DNA from 4 places in the Methylosinus sp. shoA genome. Region 1 is predicted to be linked to each of the others. Evidence: predicted binding sites of a transcription regulator. Region 1 holds the regulator's gene; each other region holds the start of a gene.

Evidence for each region. Region 1 encodes LexA, which represses DNA repair genes until DNA is damaged. Its sites were predicted from a motif close to TGTTCNNNNTGTGTTCNG; they were not measured.
Region 2: a site for LexA is predicted at 4,619-4,636, ahead of ssb (single-stranded DNA-binding protein). Genes of this name have one in related genera too.
Region 3: a site for LexA is predicted at 4,996-5,013, ahead of AC6IW9_RS14615 (YifB family Mg chelatase-like AAA ATPase). Genes of this name have one in related genera too.
Region 4: a site for LexA is predicted at 1,154-1,171, ahead of AC6IW9_RS14755 (ImuA family protein). Genes of this name have one in related genera too.

The regions. Positions count from the first base shown of each region.
Region 1 covers NZ_AP046091.1:2,010,721-2,017,915, forward strand. Annotated here, with positions in the region: gene AC6IW9_RS09055 (NAD kinase) at 1-1, shown strand, start outside; gene AC6IW9_RS09060 (EF-hand domain-containing protein) at 27-575, shown strand; gene AC6IW9_RS09065 (hypothetical protein) at 584-1,471, opposite strand; gene AC6IW9_RS09070 (hypothetical protein) at 1,642-1,965, shown strand; gene lexA (transcriptional repressor LexA) at 2,121-2,828, shown strand; gene AC6IW9_RS09080 (AsmA family protein) at 2,964-4,895, shown strand; gene AC6IW9_RS09085 (class II 3-deoxy-7-phosphoheptulonate synthase) at 5,001-6,380, shown strand; gene AC6IW9_RS09090 (alpha/beta hydrolase) at 6,386-7,195, opposite strand, start outside.
Region 2 covers NZ_AP046091.1:3,191,276-3,198,470, forward strand. Annotated here, with positions in the region: gene AC6IW9_RS14535 (tetratricopeptide repeat protein) at 1-716, shown strand, start outside; gene AC6IW9_RS14540 (FecR family protein) at 728-1,606, shown strand; gene AC6IW9_RS14545 (CHASE2 domain-containing protein) at 1,603-3,852, shown strand; gene AC6IW9_RS14550 (HD domain-containing protein) at 3,871-4,545, shown strand; gene ssb (single-stranded DNA-binding protein) at 4,733-5,254, shown strand; gene AC6IW9_RS14560 (hypothetical protein) at 5,704-5,961, shown strand; gene recF (DNA replication/repair protein RecF) at 6,079-7,195, shown strand, end outside.
Region 3 covers NZ_AP046091.1:3,207,828-3,215,022, reverse strand. Annotated here, with positions in the region: gene AC6IW9_RS14640 (TAXI family TRAP transporter solute-binding subunit) at 1-167, opposite strand, end outside; gene AC6IW9_RS14635 (FtsK/SpoIIIE family DNA translocase) at 397-2,928, shown strand; gene AC6IW9_RS14630 (hypothetical protein) at 2,956-3,219, shown strand; gene AC6IW9_RS14625 (hypothetical protein) at 3,233-3,895, shown strand; gene AC6IW9_RS14620 (lytic murein transglycosylase) at 3,956-4,798, opposite strand; gene AC6IW9_RS14615 (YifB family Mg chelatase-like AAA ATPase) at 5,092-6,630, shown strand; gene AC6IW9_RS14610 (ATP-binding protein) at 6,716-7,195, shown strand, end outside.
Region 4 covers NZ_AP046091.1:3,232,009-3,239,203, reverse strand. Annotated here, with positions in the region: gene AC6IW9_RS14765 (hypothetical protein) at 1-535, opposite strand, end outside; gene AC6IW9_RS14760 (RNA-binding protein) at 598-846, opposite strand; gene AC6IW9_RS14755 (ImuA family protein) at 1,227-1,949, shown strand; gene AC6IW9_RS14750 (DUF6504 family protein) at 1,864-3,387, shown strand; gene AC6IW9_RS14745 (error-prone DNA polymerase) at 3,384-6,653, shown strand; gene AC6IW9_RS14740 (helix-turn-helix domain-containing protein) at 6,686-6,934, opposite strand; gene AC6IW9_RS14735 (hypothetical protein) at 7,124-7,195, opposite strand, start outside.

The DNA.
Region 1 (7,195 bases):
ACGGCGGGCGGAGTGGAGGCGTCGAAATGCATCAGCGACGGATATTGTTCGCCCTCGCCGTTCTGGCGGTTTCCTCGGCCGCCTCGCTCGCGCAGCAGCGGCCGCACGGCGGCTTTCCGGGCGGGGCCGGCCGAGCGCCCGAGGGGCAGGACGCGGTTCTCGCCACGGCGAGCGAATGGGGCGGCGCGCAGGGCGTCTACACCTGCGAGCAATGGCGGCAATATCTGCAGCGCATGTACAACGTCGCCGACAAGCGCCGCCGCGGCTTTTTCGACGCGCGGGATTTCGAGACGGTGCGCCGCATCAGCCCGGTTTTCCGCAGCGCGAGCTTCGATTATTTCGACATGGCCGGCAAGGGCAAGGTGACGAAAGAGGAGTTCCTCGCCTTTCCGAGCCCCTTTTTCGAGCGCTACGACAAGAGACGGACCTGCCGCGTCACGCAGGAAGAGATCGCCCGGGCGCGCACGCCCGCCGGCGCCGGCGGGCAGCAGCCGTCGGACAGCGGGCCGGGATTTCCGGGCAAGGGACGTGGAGGATTCGGCGGCGGCTATGGCGGCGGCGGCTTCGGACGCTGAGGGCGCGCTCAGCGCGGATCGGCGCGCCATTTCGGCGCGTCGGGCGCGGTGAAATCGAAGGTCCAGAGGAACGGCCGCAGCGCATTGACGCCGAGGATCAGCGGCGCGTCGCGCCCGAGCGCGCTACGCAGCGGGCCGAAATCATAAGCGATCACATAGAGGTCGCGCAGCGCGCGCCCCTCGCCGAGATCGATCGCCGCGATCTTGTAGAGCTTGGCCGAGAGCGCCGCGCCGCCGGCGTCGCGCGCATGCGCCTTCTCGCGCACGGGCTTGAACAGCGATTTGTGACGCTCGACGAAGCGGCGGTCGACCGCCGAGAGCTCCGCTCCGCTGTCGATCAGGCCGATCGCCCTGGTCCGGCCGAGCCGCGCCTCGACGCCGACCAGGCGCCCGCCCGGCCCGAGGCGGCGCAGAGGCGCGAGCGGGCCCGCGGCGCCCGGAAACGCCATGCGCCCTCCCTCGAGATCGAGCGTGAAGCGGGCGTTGCGGAAGAAATCGAGCCCGAGCAGATCGTCGCCGGCGCTCTCCTCGCAGCGCGTCACGACATATGTCGCCCGGCCGATGTTGTTTCCCTGCTCGGCCACGAGCTGCACATTCTGCGCCTCGACATCCTCGCAGCGCGTCGTCAGGCCGGAGGCCGCCTCGGACTCGCTGCGGCCGACGAGCGGGAGCTGCGCGTTCCAGGGCGCGACGCGCAAGCGCGTGCTGGAGGCGCCCGTGTCGAGGCGCATCGTTCCGAGCACATTGCCGAAGCGCGCCGAGACATGGACGCGGCCGCCGCCGTGCTCGCCGTCCGTCACGGCGAGGGCGACGACGGAGCCTTCGGCGGCGAGCGCCGGCCGGCTCGGCGCGGCGAGGCAGGCGAGCGCGGCGACGACGGAGCGAAAGAGAGTCATGGCGAAAATCCCGGCGCGAAGTCCGGCGACAGTTTCCGCCATTTCGGCGCATCCGCAAACGGTCGCCGGAGCTTTTGGCGTCCGCCGCCCCATGGTCACGTTTTCGCCGTTGATTTCGTTCGAGATGACGGCCGACGCCGCGCCGCGCCGGCGCGATCACGGAGACAGCCATGGGCATCAGAACGGCAAGAACACTCGCAGGCGCTCTCGCGCTCGCTCTCGGGGCCGCGCCGCTCGCGACGGCGACGCCCGCCGAAGCGGGCGATCCGGGTGCGGCCATCGCCGCGGGGATCGGCGGCTTCGCGCTCGGCGCCCTCGCCGGAAGCTCGGCGCGACCGGCGCCTCCGCCGCCGCCTTATTATGGCGCGCCCGCCTATTATCCGGCCCCCGCCTATGAGGCGCCGCCACCCTATCGCTGCTGGCGCGAGCGTCGCCCGATGTTCGACGAATATGGCGTCGTCATCGGCTATCGCCGGGTTCGCGTCTGCGAGTAAGCCGGACGCCGAGGGCGAGCGCCCCCTCCTCACGTGAAATTTCGCTGCGCCCTTGCGGAACGCACCGCGAACGCATAGAGTCGCGTTCATGATTTGTTTATGAACGCTCGTCACTATGCGCCGCGCCGCGGTTCGGCGCCACCGGGGGCCACGCAATGCTGACCAAGAAACAAAGCGACCTGCTGCGCTTCATCCATGAGCGCTTGAAGGAGACCGGCGTGCCGCCCTCCTTCGACGAGATGAAGGACGCGCTGGATCTGCGCTCGAAGTCCGGCATTCATCGGCTGATTCTCGCCCTCGAGGAGCGTGGCTTCATCCGCCGCCTGCCCAATCGCGCGCGCGCTCTCGAGGTGCTGCGCCTGCCCGAATCGGCGACGCCGCGCGCCGCCGCCCGCGGCGGCAAATTCTCCCCTTCCGTCATCGAGGGCGCGCTCGGCCGCGTCCGCCCGATGGCCGAGCGCGCCGAGAGCGAGGCCGATCAGCAGGTCGCCGTGCCCGTCATGGGCCGCATCGCCGCCGGCACGCCGATTTCCGCGTTGCAGAACCGCAGCCACACCATCGCCCTGCCGTCCGATCTGCTCGGCAGCGGCGAACATTTCGCTCTCGAAGTGCGCGGCGATTCGATGATCGACGCCGGCATTCTCGACGGCGACGTCGTCGTCGTGAAAAAGCAGGACAGCGCGGAGACCGGCGACATCGTCGTCGCTCTCATCGACGACGAGGAGGCGACGCTGAAGCGGCTGCGCAAGCGCGGCGCCTCCATCGCGCTGGAGGCGGCCAATCCCGCCTACGAGACGCGCATTTTCGGCCCCGATCGCGTGCGCATCCAGGGCCGGCTCGTCAGCCTGCTGCGGAAATACTGACGCAGCCGCCGCAATCGCGCCGCCACGATCTCGCCGCCCTTTTTCGCCATCGTCCGAGTTCCCGAGCCGGCGCCCGCCGCTGCTTCGCGCTGCGGCGCGGCTTTCCGTGGGCGCGTGCTCTGCCTGGACTGGACAATGTCGCATTCGACCGGCCTTTCGCGCGAGCTCGACCGCTTGAAGATGGGCGTGCGCCGCTGGCGTCTCGCCTTGCGTGGACTCTCTCGCGGCTGGATCGCTGCGATGCTCGCGGCCGCCGCTCTCGCTCTCGCCGCGGCGATCGCGCCCTGGACCTTCTCGACCGGCGCCATGCTCGAGGAGATCGCCGGCCAGATCGAGGCCTCCTCCGGGCTTCGCGGGGCGGCCAAGGGGCGATCGACCTTCTCGCTGCTGCCGCGTCCGCACATTGCGATAGAGGACGTCGCCTTCGCCGATCCGTCTTTCGCTTTGACCATCGAGGCCGAGCGGCTGCGGGGAAACGTCCGGGTGCTTCCGCTGCTCGCGGGCCGGCTGGAGCTCGCCGACATCGAGCTGCTGCGCCCCCGCATCCAGATCGCGCTCGATCGCCGTCCGATGACCGGGAGCGGCGCGGCGGCGCGCGCGGCCGCCGCCCGGCCGTCGACGCCCGAGGCGGAAAAGGCCGATCGCGCGCCGCTCGGCTCCGTCGCCGTCGTGTCCGGCGTCGTCCGCGTCGTCTCCGGCGAAGACGGGCGCGAGGAGCGGATCGAGAATGTCGACGCGACGCTCGACTGGACCTCCGTCGGGACGCCGGCGACCCTCGACGCCGCCTTCTCCTGGCGCGGCGAGCGGCCGCGGGCGATGCTGTGGGTGCAGAAGCCCGGCGCGCTGCTGCGCGGCGAGACCTCGCCGATGATGATGCGAATCGATTCCGACAGCCTGCGGCTCGAGGCGGAGGGCGTCGCCCAGAGCGGGCCGAAGCCGCGCTTCGCCGGCCGCCTCTCCGGCTCCTCCCCTTCCTTGCGCAATGCGCTGCGCCTCGCCGACGTCTCGGCGCCTCTGCCCGGACCTTTCGAGAATGTGCAGCTTTCCGCCAAGGCCAGCGTCGGGCTGCGCGATTTCCAGCTCACAGAGCTGCATTTCTCCGCCGACGAGAACGACTTCGAAGGCGTCTTCGGGTTGCGCCACGACGGCGATCGGCCGATCCTGCACGGCACGCTCGCCAGCAGCTTCGTGTCGGTGAAGCCGATGATCGCCGCCGCGCCGACGCTCTCCGGGCCGGACGGCCAGTGGAGCCGCGAGCCTTTCGTGCTTCCCGATATTCATGGCGCGGACGTCGACCTGCGACTCTCCGCAGCGCGGGCGCGCGTTCTGCGGCTCAACATAGAAGACGCCGCGATCTCGCTGATGCTGCGAGCCGGACGCGTCGAGATCGCGCTCAACGAAGCGCAGGCCTATAAGGGAACGATCAAGGGCCGCGTCACGCTCGCCGCCAATGCGGCCGGCGCGGTGGAGCTCCACGCCAATGTGCAGACGCAGGCGGTGGACGCCGGGGCGCTCGCCTGGGATCTCGCGGCGCGGCCCGACCTCGGCGGCAATCTGGACGCCGGCGTCGTGCTCGACGCCGCCGGCGACAGTCCCGCGGAAATGATGCGCGACCTCGACGGGCGCGCGAGCCTCGTCCTGAGCGAGGGCGAGGTCGGCGGCATCGATCTCGAGCGCGCGCTGCGGCGCGTCGACAAGCGCCCTCTGTCGAGCGCGTTGGACATTCGCTCGGGGCACACTCTGGTCGACCGCGCCGCCGCGACGATCAAGATCGCCAAAGGCGCCGCCGCGATCGAGGACGGCGAGGCGCATGGACCGGGCTTCTCGCTGGCCTTCGCCGGCTCGGCCCGCATCCCCGAGCGCAGCCTCGCGATCAAGGCGCAGGCGCGCGAGGCCGACGCCGCCGGCTCGCCGCGGGACAATGGCGTGCAGATCGGCTTCGGACTGTCGGGCGCCTGGGACGAGCCGTCCTTCGCGCTGGACGCGGCCGCGCTGATCAAGCGCTCCGGCGCCGCGGCGCCGCTGCTGCCGCGCGCCGAGCCCGAGTCCCCTACGGCGGATCGCTGAGAGCCGCGAGCGGAGCGCGGAGGGGGCAAAAAAGTCGCCTCCGGCGCGCCGCTCCTGTATAGATCGGGCGGCGGGCGCCGCCGCGCCGCGCGGGAGTGACGAGCCGTGGATCATTGGACGCCGGGAAGTTGGCGGGAGAAGCCGATCGAGCAGACGCCGGTCTATGCGGACCAGGGCGCGCTCGCCGATGTGGAGCGCCAGCTCGCCGGCTTTCCGCCGCTCGTCTTCGCCGGCGAGGCCCGCAGCCTGAAGCGCGCGCTCGCCGAGGTCGCGGCAGGGCGGGCCTTCCTGCTTCAGGGAGGCGACTGCGCCGAGAGCTTCAGCGAGCATTCGGCCGACAACATCCGCGATTTCTTCCGCGTCTTCCTGCAGATGGCGGTGGTGCTCACCTATGCGGCGGCCTCGCCGGTGGTGAAGGTCGGGCGCATCGCCGGGCAATTCGCCAAGCCGCGCTCCGCGCCTTACGAGAAGCAGGGCGACATGGAGCTGCCGAGCTATCGCGGCGACATCATCAACGATATCGAATTCACCGCGAGCGCCCGCCGGCCGGACCCGCAGCGCCAGCTGATGGCCTATCGCCAGTCGGCGGCGACGCTCAATCTCATCCGCGCCTTCGCCACGGGCGGCTACGCCAATCTCGAGAACGCGCATCGCTGGATGCTCGGCTTCGTGCGCAACAGCCCGCTCTCGGAGCGCTATTCGCAGCTCGCCGACCACATCAGCGAGACTTTGGGCTTCATGCGCGCCATCGGCCTCGATCCGGAGCATCATCCCGAGCTGCGCCAGACGGATTTCTACACCTCGCACGAGGCGCTGCTGCTCGGCTATGAGCAGGCGCTGACCCGCGTCGATTCGCTCGAAGGCGGCTATTTCGCGACCTCCGGCCATTTCCTGTGGATCGGCGATCGCACCCGCCAGCCGGACGGCGCCCATATCGAATATATCCGCGGCATTCAGAACCCGGTCGGCCTCAAATGCGGGCCGAGCCTGAAGCCCGACGCGCTGCTGCGCCTCATCGACGCCATCGATCCGCAGAACGAACCCGGACGGCTGACGCTCATCTGCCGCTTCGGCGCCGAGAAGGCGGCCGACGCGCTGCTCGCGCTGCTGCGCTCCGTCTCGCGCGAGGGGCGCAATGTCGTGTGGTGCTGCGACCCGATGCACGGCAACACGATCAGCGCCGGCGGCCGCAAGACGCGGCCCTTCGACCGCGTGATGTCCGAGATCCGCGCCTTCTTCGACGTCCACCGCGCCGAGGGGACCTATGCCGGCGGCATCCATCTCGAGATGACCGGGCAGGACGTCACCGAATGTATCGGCGGCGCGCGCGACATATCCGAGCGCGAGCTGCATATGCGCTACGACACGACCTGCGATCCGCGCCTCAACGCCGAGCAGGCGATCGAGGTCGCCTTTCTGGTCGCCGAGCTGCTGAAGGCCGAGCGCCTCGCGCGCGGCGGGCGGGACCAGGAGGCGGCGGAGTAGGGGCGTCAGCGCTCGGCGCGGCCGGCCAGAAACGCGGCCGCCTCGGCGAGCGAGCGGCGCGCCTCGGGCATGAAGGCGGCGCCCATCTGCCAGCCGTGCGGGACGACCGGCCAGATTTTCAATTCGACCGCGACGCCCGCGGCCGCCGCGCGTTCGGCGAGGCGGCGCGAATCGTCGAGCAGCAGCTCGTCGGCGCCGACATGCAGCAGCAACGGCGGCAATCCCGCGAGATCGGCGTGGAGCGGCGAGGCGAAAGGATCGCGCGCGCTCGCGCGGCCGAGATATTGCCGGGCCGCAAGCCTCAGGGCGCGGCGCGTGAAGATCGGGTCCGCGTCTTCATTGTCGCGAACCGAAGCGCCGGTCGCGGCGAGGTCGGTCCAGGGCGAGAACAGCGCGAGCGCGCGCGGCGAGGGCGCGCCGCGGTCGTGCAGGCGCAGGGCGAGCGCGAGGACGAGGCCGCCGCCGGCCGAGTCTCCCGCGAGCACGATGGGCTTGGCGTTTCGCGCAATGGCGTCATAGGCCTCGGCGACATCCTCGACCGCGGCCGGGAACACATGGGCCGGCGCGAGCCGATAGGCCGGCGCGAAGACGTCGAAGCCGGCGCGCGCGAAAAAACCGGTGATCGCCCGGCGCCCGCGCGGCGAGCCCGCGAAATAAGCGCCGCCATGCAGATAGAGCAGCGTCGCGACGGGCTCCGCGCGGCCGGAGCGCGTCCATTCGCCGGGAAGCCGCGGGTCCGTCTCGCGGCGCGCCCCGTCCGGCCAGGGCCAGCCCATGTCGAGCGCGCGCGCCGCCGCCTCGAGGCCGAAATCGCC
Region 2 (7,195 bases), 1.2 Mb from region 1:
GCTACGCCACGCAGCAGTTTCACCTCGCGAGCTATGATGTCGGCGTGTTCGGCTTGACGGCCGGCCCGCGTTTCGCGCTCGATCCGGCGGCCGCGCCGGGCGTCGGCGTCAAGCCCTATGTGACCGGCATGACCTCCTATGTGGGAGGCTCGAATTATCTGAATTCCGGCGGCGCCGGCGTCGCGGTGAGCGCGCCCGTCGGCGAAGAGGTCTTCGTCGAGCCCGGCGTCGAATATCGCTATCTCTCGGTCGCCTCGACGGGGCTCTTCCCGTCCGTCTCCGCGCTCGGCACGGGCAGCGCTGTGACCGCCTCGCTCGGCGGCCTGTGGGCGCCGCGCGAGAACATCAGGCTCGAGACGCGCGCGGCCTTCACCCGCGCCAACGCCATCCGTTTGCCGCAGTCCTTCGATCAGGTCGAGGGACAGGCTCTGCTGCGCGTCGATTTCGATCCGCCGCTCGCCGGCGTCGGGCGGAAATGGTCGCTCGCGCCCTTCGGCCGCGTCTTCCACGCTTTCTACGACGCCGCCGATCCGGTCCTCGATCCGTCGCGGGCGCGTCGCGACACGGGCTGGGCGGCGGGCCTCCTCGTCGAGGCGCCGCTCACGCGCTGGGTCGGCATGTCGGCGGCCTTCGAATATGCCCGCTATGATTCCAACCTGCCGAATTTCCGCACCGACAATCTGTCGGTATGGTTCGGCCCGGTGGCGCGGTTCTAGAGGGGAACGGCATGGCGACAGCAGCGAAAATCGCGCTCGCGGCCGGCGTCGCGCTCGCCGTCTCCGCCGCCGCGGCGGAGACGGTCGGCAGCATCGGCGCCGTCAATCAGTCCGCGCGGGGGACGGCGCCCGGCCAGGCGGCGCGCGCGCTCTCGCTCGGCGCGGCGATCGTCGATCGCGAGCGCGTCGAGACCGATCGCGCCGGCAGCGCGCAGATCGTCTTTCGCGACCGCTCGACGCTGACGGTCGGCCGCAACAGCCAGGTGACCATCGACCGCTTCGTCTATTCGGGCAATAGCGGCGGAGAGCAGACGATCAGCGCCGCCAAGGGCGTGCTGCGCTTCGTCGGCGGCGGCGTCAGCCATGGCGGCGGAGCCTCCATCAAGACGCCGACGGCGACGATCGCCGTACGCGGCGGCGCCGTGCTCGTCGATCTGAGCCGGCCGAAATGCGGCGCGCTGATCGTCGACCAGTTCGGCGCGCTGACCATTCGCACGAAGAGCGGATCGCGCGTGCTCTCGCGCGTCGGCGCGGGCGTCTGCGTCTCGCCGAGCGGGGAGATCGGCGAGGCCTTCCGCGTCTCGGCGGAGATCATTGCCGGCCTGCAGAAAGAGCTGGCGAGCGAGCTCGCGCAACATGGCGGCGTCGACGTCCTGCCGACGGAGGAGGACGCCGAGCGCCTGCTCGGCGGCGACCGGCCGCTGCTCGGCTCCACCGAGAGCGACAGGGGGCCGGGGCTCGACACGCTCAATATGTTCTGGGCCGGCCAGTCGCTCGTGCGCAGCCGCGCCCAGAGCCTCCACCAGCCGGCGCCCGCCCCGCATGCGGAGCCGCCGCCGATGGGCGAGGGCGGCGCGGGTGGGGGCGCGGCCGCGGCCGCGGCCGATTGAAAGGGATCGCGGCCGTCGTGCGCGGGCTCTGGCGGCGCACGCCTCTCTATCTCACGCTGTCGGCGGCCGTCGCGGCGGCATGGCTCTCCTTCGGCCGGGCGCAGCCGCGCCTGCTCGACGACCTGCGCAACTTCGTCTTCGATTCCTTCCAGCGTCTCTCGCCGCGCCGCTATGATCCCGACACGCCGGTCCGCGTCGTGGCGGTGGACGAGGCGAGCCTCGCCGCCTTCGGTCAATGGCCCTGGCCGCGCACCCGCCTCGCGGAGCTCACCCGCCGGCTCGCCGCCGCGGGCGCGGGGGCCATCGCTTTCGATTGCGTCTTCGCCGAGCCGGATCGCTCCAGTCTCGAATTCTTCGTGCGCGATCTGCCGGACGGCCCGGCGAAGAAAAAAATCCTGTCCGCGACCGCCGGCGCCGTGCCCAACGACCGCGTCTTCGCCCGCGCCATCGCCGAGGCGCGGGTCGTGCTCGGCATGACGCTGTCGGAGGAAGGGACGGATCGGGCTCCGCCGCTCAAGGCCGGCGTCGCCACGGCCGGCGACGATCCGACGGAATTCCTCGTCGCCTTTCCGGCCGTCGTGGCTCCGCTGCCGGAATTGGCCGAGGCGGCGCGCGGCCTCGGCGCGACCAATTGGCAGCCGGATCGCGACCAGACCGTGCGGCGCATTCCGCTCGTCGGCGTCGGCCCGGCGGGCGTCGTTCCGTCGCTGGCGCTCGAGACGCTGCGAGTCGCGCAGGACGCCTCGACCATCGTGATCCGCTCCTCTAACGCCAGCGGCGAGGCCGCCTTCGGTCGGCGCACCGGGGTCAATGCGGTGAAGGTGGGCGCGCTCGAGATCGCCACCGGCGCCGGCGCCGACATCCGTCCGCGCTACGCCGCGGCTGCGCCGCAGCGGCGCATCTCGGCCGTCGACGTGCTGCAGGGGCGCACGCCGCGCGAGGCGATCGAGGGGCGCCTCATCCTCGTCGGCGTCGTCGCCGTCGGCGCGGGCGACATTCGCGCGACGCCGTTGGAGCCGGCGGCGGCGGGCGTCGACATTCATGCGCAAATGCTCGAATCGCTGCTCTCGGGCGCGCTGCTGTCGCGGCCCGATTGGGCGCCGGGGCTGGAGCTCGTCGGCGCCGGCTTCGCCTATGGGCTGGTCGCGCTGGCGCTGCTGGTCGCCTCGCCCTTCGTCTCGGTCTTCGCCGCAGCCGGCGCGGTCGCGGCGATGTTCGGCGGCGCCTATCTCGCGTTCGAGCGAGAAGGGCTGTTGTTCGATCCCGCCTTTCCGAGCCTTGCCGCTGCGCTCGCCTATGGCGTCGGCGCGCTGACCCTGTGGCGCTTCGACCGGCTCCAGCGCCGGCGCGTGCACAACGCCTTCGGCAAATTCGTCGCGCCAGCCGTCGTCGACCGCCTCGTCGAGCATCCCGAGCGCCTGGCGCTCGGCGGCGAGACCCGCGAACTCACCGTGATGTTCTCCGATCTGCGCGATTTCTCCGGGCTTTCGGAAGGCATGAGCGCGCAGGAGCTCACGCTGTTCATGAATGATTATCTGACGCCGATGACCGACGCGATCCTCGACAGCGAGGGGACGATCGACAAATATGTCGGCGACGCGATCGTCGCTTTCTGGAACGCGCCGCTCGACGTGGAAGACCATCCGCGCAAGGCGGCCCTGGCCGTGCTCGCGATGCGCGTTGCGCTCGCGAAACTGAACGACGAGCGCGCCGCCAGGGCCGCCGCGCAAGGGCGCGCACATCGGCCCGCCGCGATGGGCGTCGGCCTCAATCTCGGGCTGTGCAGCGTGGGCAATATGGGCTCGACGCGCCGCTTCGATTACTCCATCCTGGGCGACGACGTGAATCTGGCCTCGCGCCTCGAAGGATTGTGCAAGACGTTCCGCACCGACATCATCGCTTCCGGCGCCGTGCGCGGCGCCGCTCCCGATCTCGCCTGGCTCCCGCTCGGAGCGGCGATCGTGGCGGGACGCCGCACGCCGACCGAGATTTTCGCTCTGGCGGGCGACGCCTCCGTCGCGGCGAGCGCCGTCTTTCGCGATTGGCGGAGCGCGCACGAAGCGATGATGGAGAGCTACGGCCGCCGCGCTTTCGGGGAGGCGCGCGAACGGGCGGCCGCGTTCTGCGCTCTGGTCGAGCCGAACTGGCGCGATCTCTACGACGTGCTGCTGCTGCGTTTCGCGAGTCTCGAGCAGTCGCCCCCCGGCGACGATTGGACGCCGGCGTGGACGCCCGAACGCAAGTAGAGTTTCTTGGAAGAGGCGATGAACGAATCCATTCGCAGACGCTTTTGGCGCGAGGTGGAAAAGGCGCATGAGCCGAACGCCTACGCCGTTCTCGACGCCGCCTATCGGCAGCCGCATCGGGCCTATCACACTTGGGAGCACATCGACGCCCTGCTGGACGGCCTTCAGCGTTTCGAGCGTCTCGCCGTGCGGCCCGAGCTCATCGCCATCGCCATTTTCTGGCACGACGCCGTGCATCGCGCGCGCGACCCGGACGGGCGAGCGCGCAGCGACGCGCAGAATGTGCGCGACAGCGTGCTGATGTTCCGCCGCTGCACGAGGCTCGGCGAGGCGGAGGCGCGGGCGGTGGAGGATCTCGTCATGGCGAGCGCCGATCATGCCCAGGCAAAGGCTGCGGCCGAGCATTATCCCGGCTTCTCGGGCGATCTCGATCTCTTCGTCGATCTCGATCTCAGCCCGCTCGCCGCGCCCTGGGAGGCTTTCGTCGACAACACGCGCAAGATCCGGACGGAATCGGCCGGCGTCGAGGAGACGAAATTCGCGGCCGATCAAGCGACTATGCTGGAGAGCTTCGCGCGCGGCGGCGCGCCGATCTTCCGCCGCGCCGAGACGCGGGCGCTGTGGGACGCGGCGGCGCGCGCCAATCTCGAGCGCTGCATCCCGCGCCTGCGGGCGGCGGGCGGAAGGTGGTGAGGGCGTGCGACGGCGAAGCGCGGGGCCGGCCGAGCGGGGCGCCGCGACGCTTGCCCGCCCGATCGCGCGGTGCTAGAACAAATACGGAACTGAGCGCAGCCGCCTTTATTGTGGACAACGGAACCGATGTCCGCCGGCGCCGTTGGGTTCGGATTAGAGTGGCCGGGGTTTCTGAGGGGAGACGACAATGGCGGGCAGCGTCAACAAGGTGATCCTGGTCGGCAATCTGGGGCGCGATCCGGAGGTGCGCACGCTTCCCTCGGGCGATCGCGTCGTCTCTTTCTCCGTGGCGACGACGGAGTCCTGGCGCGACCGCAACACCGGCGAGCGGCGCGAGCGCACCGAATGGCACAACGTGTCCATCTTCAACGAGAATCTCGCCAAGGTGGCCGAACAATATTGCCGCAAGGGATCCAAGGTCTATCTCGAAGGCCAGCTGCAGACGCGCGAATATCAGGACAAGGACGGGATCCAGCGCCGCGCGACCGATGTCGTGCTGCAGCGCTTTCGTGGCGAGCTGCAGTTGCTCGACAGCCGCGGCGGGGGAGGCGGCGGCGATTACGAGGGCGCCGGCGGCTCTGGGTCGAGCAGCGGCGGCTCGAGCTTCGGGCGCTCCTCGCCGATGGAGCGCTCCTCCGGCGACCGCGCGTCCGCGCCGGCGGGCGGCGGTCGTCTTTCCGATCAGCTGGACGACGATATTCCGTTCTAGCAACGGGTCGAAGAAAGCGCATCGCGACGTAACGAAACTGTCGTCTATTGTTGACAGCTCCGTAGAGAACGGCCTATCTGCCACGGGGCAACGCGCCCAAGAAGAAGGGTCGAACCCCGAACAGAAAGGGAAGGAAGAATTCGCGTCCCGGCGACGGCGGCCGCGGCCTTCGTGAAAACGCGGCTTCGGCTTTCGCACTCGGATCGAGGGCGCCGTGAGACCGTTCGTGCGTCGAGCCCGACGAGCGCGATCGGCCGCGGCGCCTCGCCCGAGGACGATTTCGCCGTCCGTGCGGCAAGGCGCCGGACGATGTCCGGCGCTATTCCACCGCGCTTGCCGGAAGCGAAGAACTTCTAGAGGATCGATGACGCCGAGGTCACGCTGACAAGAGTGGAACGCCGGCGCAGAGAAGCAAGAATGAAGTCAAGAGAAGAAGAGGGAAGACAGAGATGAGATTCTACGCCCTTATCGCCGCCGCGGCTCTTTTCGTCGGCGCGTCCGGCGCCGCTTTCGCCGAGTGCGACCCCAAGAAGGCCGACACGGATGTGGACAAGCAGGCAAAGTGCTCGGAGAAGTGCGAGGACGGCTGGATCAGCGGCAAGCAGCACTACAACTCCGACATCCCGAAGCTGAAAGCGGAGAGCGCCGCCTGCTTCCAGAAGTGCGATTGCGCCGCTCATGGCGAGAACATCCTGAAGATTCAGTAAGGACGGCGTTCCGCGCGAGCGGAAACGGATCGGCCGCCGCTGGACGAAACGTCCGGCGGCGGATTTTTTTGCGGCGCGTCGGCGGGGCGGGGCGCCGATGTGATATTTGCGAAAGCGATGACCCGCGCCGATTTGCCTCTCGCCCCTCGCGTGCGCCGGCTGCGGCTCTCCGATTTCCGTTCCTATGCCGTGCTCGATGTCGCGATAGAAGCGGCGCTCGTCGTGCTGGCCGGCGAGAACGGCGCCGGCAAGACCAATATCCTCGAGGCTCTGTCCCTCTTTTCTCCCGGCCGCGGCCTGCGCGGCGCGGACATCGCCGAATGCGCGCGACGCCGGGGGCCGGGCGGCTTCGCCGTCTCGATCGATCTCGAAACCGACGGCCGTATCGCGCAGCTCGGCCACGGCCTCGAAGCCGGCGGGCCCGGCGAGGCGGCTTCGCGCCGCTTCCGTATCGATCGCGCGCCGGTCTCCTCCGCGCGCGCCTTTGCCGATCATCTTCGCCCGCTGTGGCTGACGCCGGCGATGGACGGTCTTTTCGCCGGCCCGGCCGGCGATCGGCGCCGCTTCCTCGACCGGCTGACGATGAGCGTCGACGCCGAGCACGGCGCCCGCGCCGCGAGGCTCGAACGCGCGCTGCGCAACCGCAATCGCCTACTCGCCGAGGAGTCGGCGGACGGCCGCTGGCTGGCGGCGGCTGAGCGCGAGATCGCGGCGCTCGCCGTCGCCGTCGCCGCCGCGCGCCGCGACACGGTGGAGCGGCTGCGCGCGCTGATCGCGGCCGGGCGCGACGACACTTCACCCTTTCCCTTCGCCGATGTGACGATCGACGGCGAGCTCGAGCGCATGGTCGGAGAAGAGCCGGCGCTGCGCGTCGAGGATCATTATCGTGGGCTTCTGGCATCGATGCGCCGGCGCGACGCGGCCGCCGGCCGCACTTTGAGCGGACCGCAGGCGAGCGACCTCCTCGTGCGCCATGGCCCCAAGGACGAGGCGGCCCGCGCCTGCTCCACGGGCGAGCAGAAGGCGCTGCTCACCGGCCTCGTGCTCGCCCATGCGCGGCTGGTCGCGGCGACGGCGGGCGTCGCGCCGCTGCTGCTGCTCGACGAGATCGCCGCCCATTTCGATCCGGCGCGGCGGGAGGCGCTGTTCGGCGAGCTCGAGCGGATCGGCGGGCAGGTGTGGATGACGGGCGCCGATCCGTCGGTCTTCGCGTCGCTCTCGGGACGCGCGGACA
Region 3 (7,195 bases), 1.2 Mb from region 1:
ACGACGATGGCGCAATTCTCCTTGTCGAGCTTGCCGCAGGCGATCTCGAGCTCGACCGTCTCGACCTTCTCTTTGGCGGCGCGCCGGTCCGAAAGAGATTCGGCCAGGACCGGGGCCGAGGTCGCGAGAATCGTCAGGCCGAAGGCGGCGCCGAGGGTCGAGTGCATCGCGAGCTCCGATCTTCCAATTCGCTTCGCGCGGGCGCGGCGCGGACCCCCTCAGTCTTCGCCGCTTTGCATGACGGAAAAGCGACGGCGCGCCCGCGCCGGGGCGCCCCGCGAGGGTTAATCGCCCCTTAACCCCGCTTTCTTAGGCTCCGAGCCTACATGCGGCGGAGGCCCGGGTCGAAAGCCGCTTCGCTGTCGTTTCCGCAGAAGACTATCGGGCCGTCCCGTCATGCCGCGCAGCAACGCTCTTCGTCGAGTTCCAGAGCCCGTCCGCGAATTCGCGGCGCGGCGGACGGCGGAGCTCGCCGGAGCCGCTCTGCTCGCCGGCTCGCTCGCAGCCACGCTGGCGCTCGTCTCCTGGTCGGCGCGCGATCCCTCGCTCAACCATGCGACGAGCGGCAAGGTGCGCAATCTGCTCGGCTCGGGCGGGGCGATCGTCGCCGATATCTCGATGCAGATGCTCGGCGTCGCCACCATCGCCGCCGTTCTGTCCCTCGCCATGCTCGGGGCCCGCTTGCTGACGCAGCGCGCGATCCACCGCCCGCTGCTGCGATTGGGCCTGTGGATCGTCGGCGCGCTCGCCGCGGCGGCGGTCGCCTCCTTCCTCCCGGTGACCGACCGCTGGCCGCTGCCGACCGGCCTCGGCGGCGTGCTCGGCGACGCGCTTCTGTCTCTGCCCCGACGCTACGCCGGCGAATCGAGCGCGATCATGGCCCTGGTCGCAGCGGTCGTCTCGGGCGTCGCCATCGTCTCTCTCACCGGCGCAGCCGGTTTCGGCTTCGAGGCGCGGACGGACGCGGCGCATGAGGACGCCTTCGAGGCCGAAAGGGCGAGCGAGGAAGATGCGGACGAGGAGCCCGGCGTCGCGCTCGTCTCGCTCGGGGCGCTGATCCATGTGGCGTTGACGGTGAAGACCCATGTCGCGAGGCGTCTCTCGCGGCTCTTCGCGCGCCGTCCGCCCGACGCGCTCGACGGCCCCGCCGGGCCGCCTCTGCTCGGGGCGCGGCGCGAGCCGGTGTTCGACATACTCTCCTTCGCGCCCGCGCCGCCGGCGCGGGCGCGAGCCGCCGCCGCGGCCGCGCCCGTCTCATATGACGAGGACGGCCCGCCGCCCGCGAGCGCGCGGGTGATGGAGCCGGCAGGTCCCTTGAAGCAGGGCAAGCGCGTGATGCGCGAGCGCCAGCCGTCGCTGTTCGAGAGCAGGGGCGCCGCACAACGCTACGAGCTGCCGGGCCTGCTGTTGCTGAGCGAGCCCAAGAAGCCCGCCGCCGGCGCCAAGGTGTCGCAGGACGCGCTCGAGCAGAACGCCCGCCTGCTGGAGGGCGTGCTCGAGGATTTCGGCGTCAAGGGCGAGATCATCAATGTGCGCCCCGGGCCGGTCGTCACTCTCTACGAGCTCGAGCCCGCGCCGGGCATCAAGTCCTCGCGCGTCATCGGCCTCGCCGACGACATCGCCCGCTCCATGTCGGCGGTCTCGGCGCGCGTCGCCGTCGTCTCCGGCCGCAACGCCATCGGCGTCGAATTGCCGAACCATCGCCGCGAGACCGTCTTCCTGCGCGAGCTGCTCGCCTGCGAGGACTTCGAGAAGACCAGGCATCGCCTGGCGATCGCGCTCGGCAAGACGATCGGCGGCGAGCCGGTGATCGTCGATCTCGCGCGCATGCCGCATCTGCTCGTCGCCGGCACGACCGGCTCCGGCAAGTCCGTCGCCATCAACACCATGATCCTGTCGTTGCTCTATCGGATGAAGCCCGAAGAGTGCCGCCTCATCATGGTCGATCCGAAGATGCTGGAGCTGTCGGTCTACGACAACATCCCCCATCTGCTGACGCCCGTCGTCACCGACCCCAAGAAGGCGGTGGTGGCGCTGAAATGGGCGGTGCGCGAGATGGAGGACCGCTACAAGAAGATGTCGAAGCTCGGCGTGCGCAATATCGAAGGCTTCAACGCGCGCGTCGTCGAGGCGCAGGCGAAGGGAGAGGTCATCACCCGCACCGTGCAGACGGGCTTCGACAAGGAGACCGGCGAGGCGATCTTCGAGCACGAGGAGATGGATCTGCAGCCGCTGCCCTTCATCGTCGTGATCGTCGACGAGATGGCGGATCTGATGCTCGTCGCCGGCAAGGACATCGAAGGCGCGATCCAACGCCTCGCGCAAATGGCGCGCGCCGCCGGAATTCATCTCATCATGGCGACGCAACGTCCCTCGGTCGACGTCATCACCGGCACGATCAAGGCGAATTTCCCGACGCGCATTTCGTTTCAGGTGACGTCGAAGATCGACAGCCGCACCATTCTGGGCGAGCAGGGCGCCGAGCAGCTGCTCGGCCAGGGCGACATGCTCTATATGGCCGGCGGCGGCCGCATCTCGCGCGTGCACGGGCCATTCGTATCGGACGCAGAGGTCGAGAAGATCGTCGCGCACCTGAAGATTCAAGGCCAGCCGCAATATCTCGACGCCATCACCACCGACGACGAGGGGGGCGAGGACGCGCCGGAAAGCGCGGCGCCCGGCTCGATGGATGCGGAAGAAGCGGGCGATCTCTACGACCGCGCGGTGGCGATCGTGCTGCGCGACCGCAAATGCTCGACGAGCTATATCCAGCGGCGTTTGTCGATCGGCTACAACAAGGCGGCGTCATTGGTGGAGCAGATGGAGCGCGAGGGCGTGGTCGGCCAGGCGAACCATGCGGGCAAGCGGGAGATTTTGGTGGGCGGCGGGATCGATCGCGGGGCGTTCGATAGAGAAGCGGCGGAGTAGAATCTGCTTTGCGGGCCGGAGACTCGTATGGGCAGTTCGGCGATTGGCGTCGAAGAGGCGGATGGGGCGATTTCGGCCGTCCTGAACTGTTCGATGTCGCGGATCGTCGATTTTGCCGCAAGCCGGAACTGGAGCTGGAAAACTCCCGATTATGGGTTATGTTTTCCCTGGCGCGGCGAGCCGATCCGGGCGGCGGCGGGGCGTCGGCGATACCGCGTCGGACTCCGGCCCGACGAACGGCCGGCGGCCGAGGGGAAGGGCGGACCCGGGGCCGAAACAACGGTGCTCTAGGGGGAGAATCATCATGCCCGACGGTCTTGTCCCGTCACGGCGGTCGATCGATGGGTTTCGCCGCCCATGGTCCACGCCCTTCGCCGGCTTGCTCGGCGCGGCGGCGTTGCTCGTCTCGCTCGTCGCATTCGCCAGTCCCGCCTCCGCTCATGGGCGGCTCGGCGCGGCCGAGGGCCGGTGCCGGCTCTTCATCGGCCCGGACATCATGAATTTCACGGGCTATCTGCCCGACGCCTCGAAAAACGAATTCTGCGAGGACATTCCCTCGACCGGCCATATGATCATCGCGCTCGACGCCGAGCAGGACGAGCTGCGCGAGATGGCGATCGACATCCGCATCGTCAAGGATGTGGGCGGCGAGGAGAAGGAGAACGCTGATCTCGACGCGGTGACTGTCGCCTATCGCCCACCCCGCATCTATCCGAACGGCACGATCAATTTCGAGCATGTGTTCCCGGAGGCGGGCTTCTTCGTCGGCATCGTCACGGCGGCGGGTCCGCACGGCGAGCGCTGGGTGTCGCGCTTTCCCTTCTCGGTGGGCGAGAGCTTCTTTCGCAGTCTTCCCTATTACGTTCTGATGGCGTTCGGCGTGATCGGCGTTTTTTGGGCCTATCTGAAACATCGGCCGAAGACGTCGATCAAGACGACGACGCCGCGGCCCGAGCCGGCCGAGTGAGCCGCCGGCTCGCGAGCCTTCGAGGACCTCCGCCGTCGAGCGTGCGAGTTCGAAAAGAGATCAGTCGCCGTTGATGCGATGGGCGAGCAGGGCGATGGTCTTGGAATAGACTTTCGCCTTGTTCCATTGCAGCAGAACGGGAAAGTTCGGCTGACCTTCGTCCCAGCCGGCGCCCGGCTGCCATCCGTGGCCGTGCAGGAAATTGGCGGTCGAGGCGAGCACGTCGGCCGTGTCGTGGACGAGATCGCGCGATCCGTCGCCGTTGAAATCGACGGCGAATTTCAAATAGGACGACGGCATGAACTGGGTCTGGCCGATCTCGCCGGCCCAGGCGCCGCGCATTTTGTCCGGCGAGAGATCGCCGCGGTCGACGATGCGTAGCGCGTCCAGCAGCTCGGCGCGGAAGCGCTCGGCGCGGCGGCAGTCGTAGGCGAGCGTCGCCAATGCGCGGATCGTCGCGAAACTTCCGTTGAACGCGCCGAAATCCGTCTCGAGACCCCAGATCGCGACCAGAACCGGTCCCGGAACGCCGTAGCGCTGTTCGATCTGCTTGAACAGCGCCGCATGACGCTGCACCAACTGCCGGCCCTTGCTCACCCGGTATGAGTTGACCATGCGTCCGGAGAACTGCTCGAAGCTCTGGCGGAACACTTTTTGCCCACGATCATGCGAAATCACGGAGCGGTCGTAATAGACGTCGGCGAGCGACGCCTGGATCGCGCGCTGCGAAATTCCCGCCGCGGCCGCGTCGCGCTTGAAGGAATCGAGCCAGGTCTCGAATCCGTCGCCGTTGTGTCCGCAATCGACGGCGCCCTCGGCGGCGCGCGCGACCGAAGCAAAAGCGAAGGCGAGCGACAGGGTCGCGGTCAGAAGCTTTCCTCGAAATTGATTTTGCGGGCTCATCTCACGTCTTCCGATCTCGCGCCTTCGCGCGTCGCAACAGTCCGTCCGCAGGTCAGATTGACGGCGATTCTCGGCCTTTTTGCATCGCTCGCGCGGCCCTTCCTAGTCTGGCGCCGAGGCGTTAGCACGACGTTGCCGGCGTAGCGAGAGTTGCGCAGGACCTCGCGCGCCGTTTCCGCCCGAGCGCCGCCGCGATCTGTTCCCATATTGTTCTTGCGCGGACGGACGGCGCGCGCTAGCATAGCGACGGTCGAATTGGTTTGGGGCGCGGCGCAGCGGGCGGGGGCGCGGGCATGGTGGTCAGAGTCGCAACCGTGGCCTTCGAGGGGATCGAGGCGAAACCCGTCGACGTGCAGGTGCAGATCGCCAGCGGCAATGTGGTGTTCACTCTTGTCGGCCTCGCCGACAAGGCCGTCGCCGAATCGCGCGAGCGGGTGCGCGCGGCGCTCACGGCGTCGGGCCTCGCCCTGCCGGCGAAGCGCCTGACGGTCAATCTGGCGCCGGCCGACATGCCCAAGGAAGGCAGCCATTACGATCTTCCCATCGCGCTCGGCGTGATGGCCGCGATCGGCGCCATTCCCTCCGACGCGCTCGACGGCTTCACCGTTCTCGGCGAGCTGGCGCTCGACGGGACCTTGACCCCGGTCGCCGGCGTGCTGCCCGCGGCGGTCGCCGCCAATATGCGCGGCCATGGGCTGATCTGCCCGCGCGAATGCGGGCCGGAGGCGGCCTGGGCGTCGAACGAGATGGAGGTGGTCGCGCCGCGCTCGCTGATCCAGCTCGTCAACCACCTCAAGGGAACGCAGGTCCTGGCGCGGCCGCAGCCGGCGGTGCGCGCGCCAGCCGGCGATCTCCCGGACCTCGCCGACATCAAAGGCCAGGAGAGCGCCAAGCGGGCGCTGGAGATCGCTGCGGCCGGCGGCCACAATCTGTTGATGAACGGGCCGCCCGGCGCCGGCAAGTCGATGTTGGCGGCGCGCCTGCCCTCGATCCTTCCGCCTCTCTCGCCGCGCGAGCTGCTCGAAGTGTCGATGATCCATTCCGTCGCTGGCGAACTCGCGGGCGGCGAACTCACCGACCGGCGGCCGTTCCGCGCGCCGCATCATTCCGCCTCGATGGCGGCGCTGGTCGGCGGCGGGACGCATGCGCGGCCGGGCGAGATATCACTCGCCCACAATGGCGTTCTGTTTCTCGACGAACTGCCGGAGTTCCAGGCGCAGGCGCTCGACAGCCTGCGCCAGCCGCTCGAGACCGGCGAGGTCGCGGTCTCGCGCGCTAATCATCGCGCCGTCTATCCGGCGAGGTTCCAGCTCGTCGCGGCGATGAATCCGTGCCGCTGCGGCCATGCGCTCGATCCGGGCTTCGCCTGCCGGCGGCAGCCCAACGAGCGCTGCGTCGCGCAATATGCGGCGCGGCTCTCGGGTCCGCTGATAGATCGCTTCGACCTGCGCATCGAGGTTCCGGCGGTCTCGGCCGCCGATCTCGTGCTGCCGCCCCCGGCGGAGGGCTCGGCGCAGGCGGCGCGACGCGTCGCCGCCGCGCGCGAGCGCCAGAGGCTGCGCTATGAGCGCATGGACCTCTCCCCGACGACCACCAACGCCTCGGCGCCGGCCGGCGCGATCGAGAAAGCGGCCCGTCTCGACGCTTCGGGGGCGGCGCTGATCCGTGACGCCGCGGATCGGCTCCATCTTTCCGCACGCGGCTTTCATCGCGTGCTGAAGCTCGGCCGCACCATCGCCGATCTCGACGGAGCGGAGGCCGTCGAGCGCCGCCACCTCGCCGAAGCCCTCGCCTATCGCGGCGAACACAGGGGAGCGCGCGCCGCAGCTTGAGTCGCGCCGGTCGACGATTTCATTCATACTTTCTCCCATTCCATACCGGATGATCGCCATGGTCGAAGCCTATCAGGAAATCCGGATGTCCTTCTTGCTCCAGACGCTCGTCTTTCTCGCCGCCGCGGCGCTGCTCGCCGTCGCGGTCTTCGGCTGCATGCGTCTCGTGCGGTCGCGGCGCCGTTCGGCGGTCGAGTCCGAGCTCGAAGGATTGCGGGACGAGATTTGGGAGCTGCGCGCCGCCGCCGCGGCGCGTGACCGCGCCGAGGCGGCGAGTCTCGCCAAGTCCCGCTTTCTCGCCACCGTCAGCCATGAGATTCGCACGCCGCTCAACGGCGTTCTCGGCCTCGCGCAATTGCTGGCGGCGACGCGGCTCGACGCGGAGCAGGCAAGCTATGTCGACGCGATCGCCGCCTCCGGCCGCTCGCTCGCCCAGCTCATCGACGACATTCTCGACTTCTCCAAGATCGAGGCCGGCAAGGTCGAGCTGCGCATCGAGTCCTTCGCCCTCGCCCCGCTCCTCGAGGGCGTCGTGGAACTGCTCGCGCCGCGCGCCGAAGCCAAG
Region 4 (7,195 bases), 1.2 Mb from region 1:
TCCGCATTAAGTTCTCTGACAGCCATGTCCATTTAGTTCTCGACGATGCACTCGGAACCCCAATGTGCGCAAAATTCAATTTTTGATGGCCGTGAACCAAGAGAAAATGCGGTAGGCCGCGGACTCGCCGCTCGTCCTGTAATTCTTTCAGATCGAACACGCCCTGCGCCGTCAGCAGCCGAGCATTCTCTCTAAATACGACGTTCCTTGGCTGTCGATAGGGGTCGGAAACTTGGCTAATTGATGCTGTGGAATGGCTGAAGCGTAGCTCCAGGTAGCGACCAGTAGGCTGGGCAAAGTCAGTCCACGCATAATCGCATTTGAGCGAGCCCCCCTTCACCGCTCGCTCAAATCCAAAATCGACCGCCCACGATATGATTCGACCTGCGTTGTCGTCCGCACTTACAACTTGCAGGATAGGCTGGTCTGCAATGAGTTCTGCCGCGGCCATATAGGCTTGGCGCAGAATGGTAGGAACAATCGTCCTCTGACTGATCGGGAACTGATCCTTGATGAAATCTTCCGGGCTGACCACGAATCGCCTCCCATGGTTGCGTCGCTGCCTACGCAACCATTTCAGACGAAATGCATGTTTTGTCAACCAGCGGGCCGCCACCTCTTCGCAGCCGCCTTTTTCGCGATCTCGGCGCGCCGCTCGGGCGTCATGCTCTCGGCGCGCTTCTTCCCGCCTTTGCGGCCGAGTTCGGCGGCGGCTTGGTTCTTGGCTGGCGCGTTGCCGTAATCCTCCGGCTCTTCGCCTGTCAAAATGCGCATGACCTTCACGGCGCGTGCTATGGCGTCGGCGGGGCGCTTCTCGCCTTTAGGGCCGGTCGGCATGGTCGGCATGGACGGTCACCGAATAAGCGAAATTCTCAGCCGCTTCTCTGGTAGGGAAGCGGCGCGTTTCTGTTAGGAGCCCATTGATTCGAATTTCGACATGGAAGGAAGTTGGCGCAGGGTGTCCGGATGTCACCAGCGCCTGCGTGCCGTTTTCCGGCGCTCTTCCAAACCGTAGCTCTGACACTGGCCCCTCCTGCTTTGCGCCATGCATAGCAGGAGAGATCAGGGCGACGCGAGCTGCCGTCAAGAGCGGCAAAATTCAAACTGACCCACTACCCGATTGGACGGCGGCTTGACTCCGTGGGACGTGTTGTAGAACAATTCGAGAACATGACGCCGAACATCCCCGGAGGTCAACAAGGAACTTGCGGCCCGCCATAGAGTCCTTGCGCGCGCAAATCGAGAAGATCGAAGGTCGAAGCCGGCGCGCGAAATCGGTGCTTCCATTCGGAATCGCCGAGATGGACTCGCGACTCCCTGGCGGCGGATTGGCGCGCGGCGCTCTTCATGAGATCGCCGGTGGCGGGAATGGCGCGGTCGCCGCCGCCGCCGCTCTGTTCGCCGCCGGCGTGGCGGCCAGGACCAAGGGGAAAGTGCTGTGGTGCGTCACGCGCCCGGATCTGTTTGCTCCGGCACTGGCGCAGGCAGGGCTCGCCAGCGACCGGGTGATCTATGTCGAGGCCGGCGACGACAAGACCGCGCTGGCCTGCATGGAAGAAGGCCTCCGGCATGGCGGACTCGGAGCCGTCGTCGCCGAAGTCGCGCGACTGTCCATGACCGCCTCACGGCGACTCCAGCTTGCCGCCGAAGGGACCGAGACGATCGGGATCGCGCTCCGCCGCTGGCGGCGGCAGACGGAGACAGCCGATTTCGGGCAACCGACTGCGGCGATGACAAGGTGGCGCGTGTCGGTCCTACCCTCGACGCCGCTGCCGGCGCCGGGCGTCGGACGGCATCGCTGGCGGGTTGAGCTGATCCGCGCCCGCGCGGGCGAAAGCGCAGAGTTTATTCTGGAGGCGTGCGATGCAGCGGGTTGTCTCGCTCTTCCTGCCGACCTGGCCCACCGACCGGGTGCGGCGAAAGGCCGGCGACGCGGCGCCTCCGGCTGAGGCGCCGCTCGTCCTGATCGGCCGGGAAGGACAAAGGCGGGTAGTGAAGGCGGCCGACGCCGCCGCCCAGGCCTCCGGCCTTCGCGTCGGCATGCTCGCGATCAAGGCTCGGATTCTCGTATCCGGCCTCATCGTCCAGGACCACGACCCTGCCGCCGACGCTGACGCGCTGGAGCGGCTGGCGCTCTGGGTTCTCCGGCGCTTCGCCCCCCTCGTCACTACGGACCCGCCGGACGGGATCGTCATCGATTCGACCGGCGCCGACCATCTCCATGGCGGCGAGCAGGCGATGCTCGACGCCCTGGTCAGCCGGCTCGCCCTATCCGGCATCGCCGCGCGCGCGGCCGTGGCCGATAGCCGGGGCGCGGCCCACGCCCTCGCCCGCTTCGTCGCCCGCCCGACCACGATCGCGCCAGCCGGGCATGGCGCGTCCGTGCTGGCGGCCCTGCCGCTCGCCGCCCTCCGTCTTCCGGGCTCGACGCCGGCCGACCTCCGCGTCCTCGGCTTCGAGCGGATCGGCGATCTGCTCGCCCCGCCGCGGGCGCCGCTCACCCTGCGCTTCGGTCCCGAGCTCGGCCGCCGGATCGACCAGGCGCTCGGCGACCTCGCCGAACCGATCGACCCGATTCGTTCGCCCGATGCCGTCGAAGCGCGCCGATCCTTTCCGGAGCCGATCGGAGCGGCGGAAACCATCGCCCGCTACATCCGCAAGCTGGCGACCGACCTCTGCGCGACGCTCGAGGAGCGCGGGCTCGGCGCGCGCCGCCTCGATCTTATCTGCCAGCGCGTCGATAACCGCACCCAGGCCGTCCGCGTCGGCACGGCGCTGCCCGTCAGGGACGCCGAACGCCTCGCCCGGCTGCTCTGCGACAAGATCGAGACCATCGACCCCGGCTTCGGAATCGAGGCGATGAGCCTCACTGCAACCCTCGCCGAGCCGCTCGCAAACGGCCAGATGGCGAGCGCCCTGATCGAGGAGACGACCCCCGACGTCTCCGACCTGGTGGACACCCTCGCCAATCGCGTCGGCGCGCGCTTCGTCTACCGGGTCGCCCCGGTCGCCAGCGACGTCCCGGAACGATCGGTCCTCCGCATCCCGGCGATGGCGCCCGAGACGGGAGCGACATGGCCCGGCCATTGGCCGCGTCCGGCGCGATTGCTGTCCCAGCCCGAACCGATCGAGACCGTCGCGCTGCTTCCCGACCATCCGCCGGCGTCTTTCACCTGGCGCGGCGCGCGCCGGCGCGTGAAGCGGGCCGACGGCCCGGAGCGCGTCTTCGGCGAATGGTGGAAGCGCGACGCCGAGCTCGTCGCCGTGCGCGACTATTTCCGGGTCGAGGACGAAGCCGGCGAACGCTATTGGATCTATCGCGCGGGGGACGGCGAGGACGCCGCCACCGGCTCGCACCGCTGGTATCTGCACGGAGTGTTCGGATGAGCGGTCCGCGCTACGCCGAATTGCAGGTCACCTCGCATTTCTCCTTCTTGCGCGGCGCCTCCTCGGCCGAGGAGCTGTTCTCGCAAGCCGCGCTGCTCGGCGTCGAGGCGCTGGCCGTGGTCGACCGCAACTCGCTGGCCGGCGTCGTGCGCGCCCATGAGGCGGCGAAGGTGACGGGCGTGCGCCTCGTCGTCGGATGTCGTCTGGATCTCGCCGGCGGCATTTCGGTCCTCATCTATCCGACCGACCGGCCATCCTATTCACGGCTCTGCCGGCTACTGTCGCTCGGCAAGGGCCGCGCCGGCAAGGGCAAGTGCCAGCTCGAATGGAGCGATCTCGTCGCTTATGGTGAAGGGCTGATCGCAGTCCTCGTGCCGGACCACGCCGACGACGAGTGCGGCCTCCGCCTGCGGCGCCTGCGCAAGGCGTTCGGCGACCGGTCCTACATGGCGCTGACGCTGCGCCGCCGCCCGAACGATCAGTTGCGGCTCCATGAGCTGTCGAACCTGGCCGCGCAGTCGCGTGTGCCGACTGTCGTCACCAATGACGTCCTGTTCCACGAACCCAGCCGGCGCATGCTGCAGGATGTCGTCACCTGTATCCGCCACAATGTCACGATCGATGCGCTCGGCGATCGGCGCGAGCGCCACGCCGATCGCTACTTGAAGCCGCCCGAGGAGATGCATCGCCTGTTCGGTCGCTATCCGGAAGCGCTCGCGCGCACGATCGAGATCGCCGACCGTTGCCGCTTCTCGCTCGACGAACTGGCCTATCAATATCCCGAGGAACGCGACGATCCCGTGCTGACGCCACAGGAAACGCTGGAGAAGCTGACCTGGGAGGCCGCGGCCCGACGCTATCCCGAGGGGCTTCCCGACAATGTGCGCGCGACGCTCCTCCATGAGCTGCTGCTGATCGAGAAGCTCGGCTATGCGCCGTACTTCCTGACGGTCAACTCGATCGTTCGCTTTGCCCGCTCGAAGGATATCCTTTGCCAGGGGCGCGGGTCCGCCGCCAACTCAGCGGTCTGCTACGTCCTAGGCATCACCTCGATCGACCCCGGCCGCAACGACCTGCTGTTCGAGCGATTCGTCTCGGAGGAGAGACGCGAGCCGCCCGATATCGACGTCGATTTCGAGCATGAGCGGCGTGAGATCGTCATGCAATGGGTGTTCGACACCTACGGCCGCGACCATGCCGCCCTCTGCTCGACAGTCATCCGCTATCGCACCAAGGGCGCGCTGCGCGACGTCGGCAAGGCGCTGGGCCTTCCCGAGGATCTGATCGGAACGCTCTCCTCGCAGGTCTGGGGCTGGTCCGAGGAAGGCGTCGAGCAGAAGCATGTCGAGGGTCTGAACCTCAACCTCGGCGACCGGCGTCTATGCTTGGCGCTCGATCTCGCGCGCCAGCTCATGGGTGCGCCTCGTCACCTGTCGCAGCATCCCGGCGGGTTCGTCCTGACGCATGATAGGCTCGACGAACTGGCGCCGATCGAGCCAGCCGCAATGGACGCGCGGCAAGTGATCGAATGGGACAAGGACGATATCGACGCGCTCCGTATGATGAAGGTCGACGTCCTCGCCTTGGGGATGTTGAGCTGCATGAAGCGCGGCCTCGACATGCTCGCCGACCACAAGGGCATCAATCTCGATCTCGCGACCATCCCGGCCGAGGATCCACAAACCTATGCGATGATCCGCCGCGCTGACACGCTCGGCACCTTCCAGATCGAATCTCGTGCGCAGATGTCGATGCTGCCGCGCCTCGAGCCCCGGACCTATTACGACCTCATCGTGCAGGTCGCGATCGTGCGGCCCGGCCCGATCCAGGGCGACATGGTGCATCCCTATCTCCGGCGCCGCGAAGGCCTCGAGCCGGTCCATTATCCCAAGCCCGAGCTGGAGAAAGTGCTGGGAAAGACCTTGGGCGTGCCGCTCTTCCAGGAACAGGCGATGCGCGTCGCCATCGAATGCGCCGGCTTCACGCCGGGTGAGGCCGACTTGCTCCGCAAGTCCATGGCGACCTTCAAGCACACGGGCGGCGTCAGTTCGTTCAGGACCAAGCTCATCGAGGGAATGGTCGCCAACGGCTACGATCGCGACTTCGCCGAACGAATGTTCAAGCAGCTAGAAGGCTTCGGCAGTTACGGATTTCCGGAAAGCCACGCGGCCTCTTTCGCGCTGATCGCCTACGCCTCGGCCTGGCTCAAATGCAGGCACCCGGACGTGTTCTGCGCGGCGCTCCTCAATTCGCAGCCTATGGGCTTCTACGCCCCCGCCCAGATCGTCAGGGACGCGATCGAGCACGGCGTCGATGTTCGGCCAGTCTGCGCCAATGCTTCGCGCTGGGACTGCACGCTGGAGCCGACCGATGACGAGGATCGTTTCGCCGTCCGTCTGGGCCTGCGCATGGTCAAAGGTCTCACGAACGCCCACGCCGCTGCGATCATCGCTTCGCGCGCCGACCGGCCTTTCGCCTCGATCGACGATCTCTGGCGCCGCGCCGGCGTGCCCTCGACCGCGCTCGTGAGGCTCGCCGAGGCCGACGCCTTCCGTCCGACCCTGGGCGCCGTCCGCCGCGAGGCCCTGTGGGCGATCAAGGGTCTCCGCGACGAGCCGCTGCCGCTCTTCGCCGCCGCTGCCGCCCGCGAGGAGAAGATCGCGCCCGAGGCGAATGAGCCCGCCGCGGCGCTGTGGCCAATGACGGCAGGCGGCGAAGTCGTCGAGGACTACGGCCATGTCGGGCTCACGCTCCGCGCGCACCCATTGTCATTCCTACGCGAGGATCTTCGACGCCGGCGCATCGTGACATGCGCGGAAGCGATGGCGGCGCGCGACGGCCAATGGCTAGAGGCGGCCGGTCTGGTGTTGGTGCGTCAAAGACCCGGCAGCGCCAAGGGCGTGCTGTTCATCACACTCGAGGACGAGACCGGCATAGCGAACCTCGTCGTCTGGGCACAGACCTTCGAGAAGTTCCGCCGTGTCGTGATGGGAGCCAGCATGCTGGCCGTTCGCGGACGCGCTCAGCGTGAGGGGGAGGTGGTCCATCTGGTTACGCAGCAGCTCGCCGATCTGTCGGCCGATCTAGCAACGCTGGGCAGCCGCGACGTGCCGTTTCCGCCGCCGCACGGGCATGGCGACCAAGTTACGGCGGGTGGCGGTCCCGACCCGCGTGAGCTGCCCCCGAAAGGCCTGCGCACCCGTGACATCTACATTCCCGATCTGCACATCGACACGATCAAGGTGAGGGCGCGCAACTTCCGCTGATACATCATGCCACACGGCTCTCCAGCGCTGCGTCACCCGGTCACCATTCGCGCCAGCGCCAGCGCCTCCCTCCTGACATCGACCGGCGCAAGCATTGGGTCGCCGCGCTCGACGGCGACCGTCAGGGCGACTCTCTCGGCTGCGGCGGCGTGCAGTCCGCGCAGCGACTCGCCGGCCTCGAGCGTCTGGTAAGCACGAAGGCCGAGGCCCATGCGCCCGGCCATCTCCGCTTGCGTCAGTCCGAGGCGTTTCCGTAGCGCCGCCAGCTCCTCATTGGTCATTGGCATTTCCGTCGGCCCGGCTTATCTTCCCCTTCGGAAGCGGGATGAGGCCTTCGCCCCACCCCGCCCCCTCCGGTTTAGAAGGAGATGGCGATGCTCACTCGCCATCTCCCCCACCGGAGTGTCACCGTGAGCTTGATGCTCATTGTCACACTCCAGGTCGTCGAGCAGAATTGCCCGACACCCTGTTTATACGAAAAAACTGCACGTCATGCAATAATGACACGCAGTTTTTTCGTTTTTTTTAGCGCTGATTTTTCC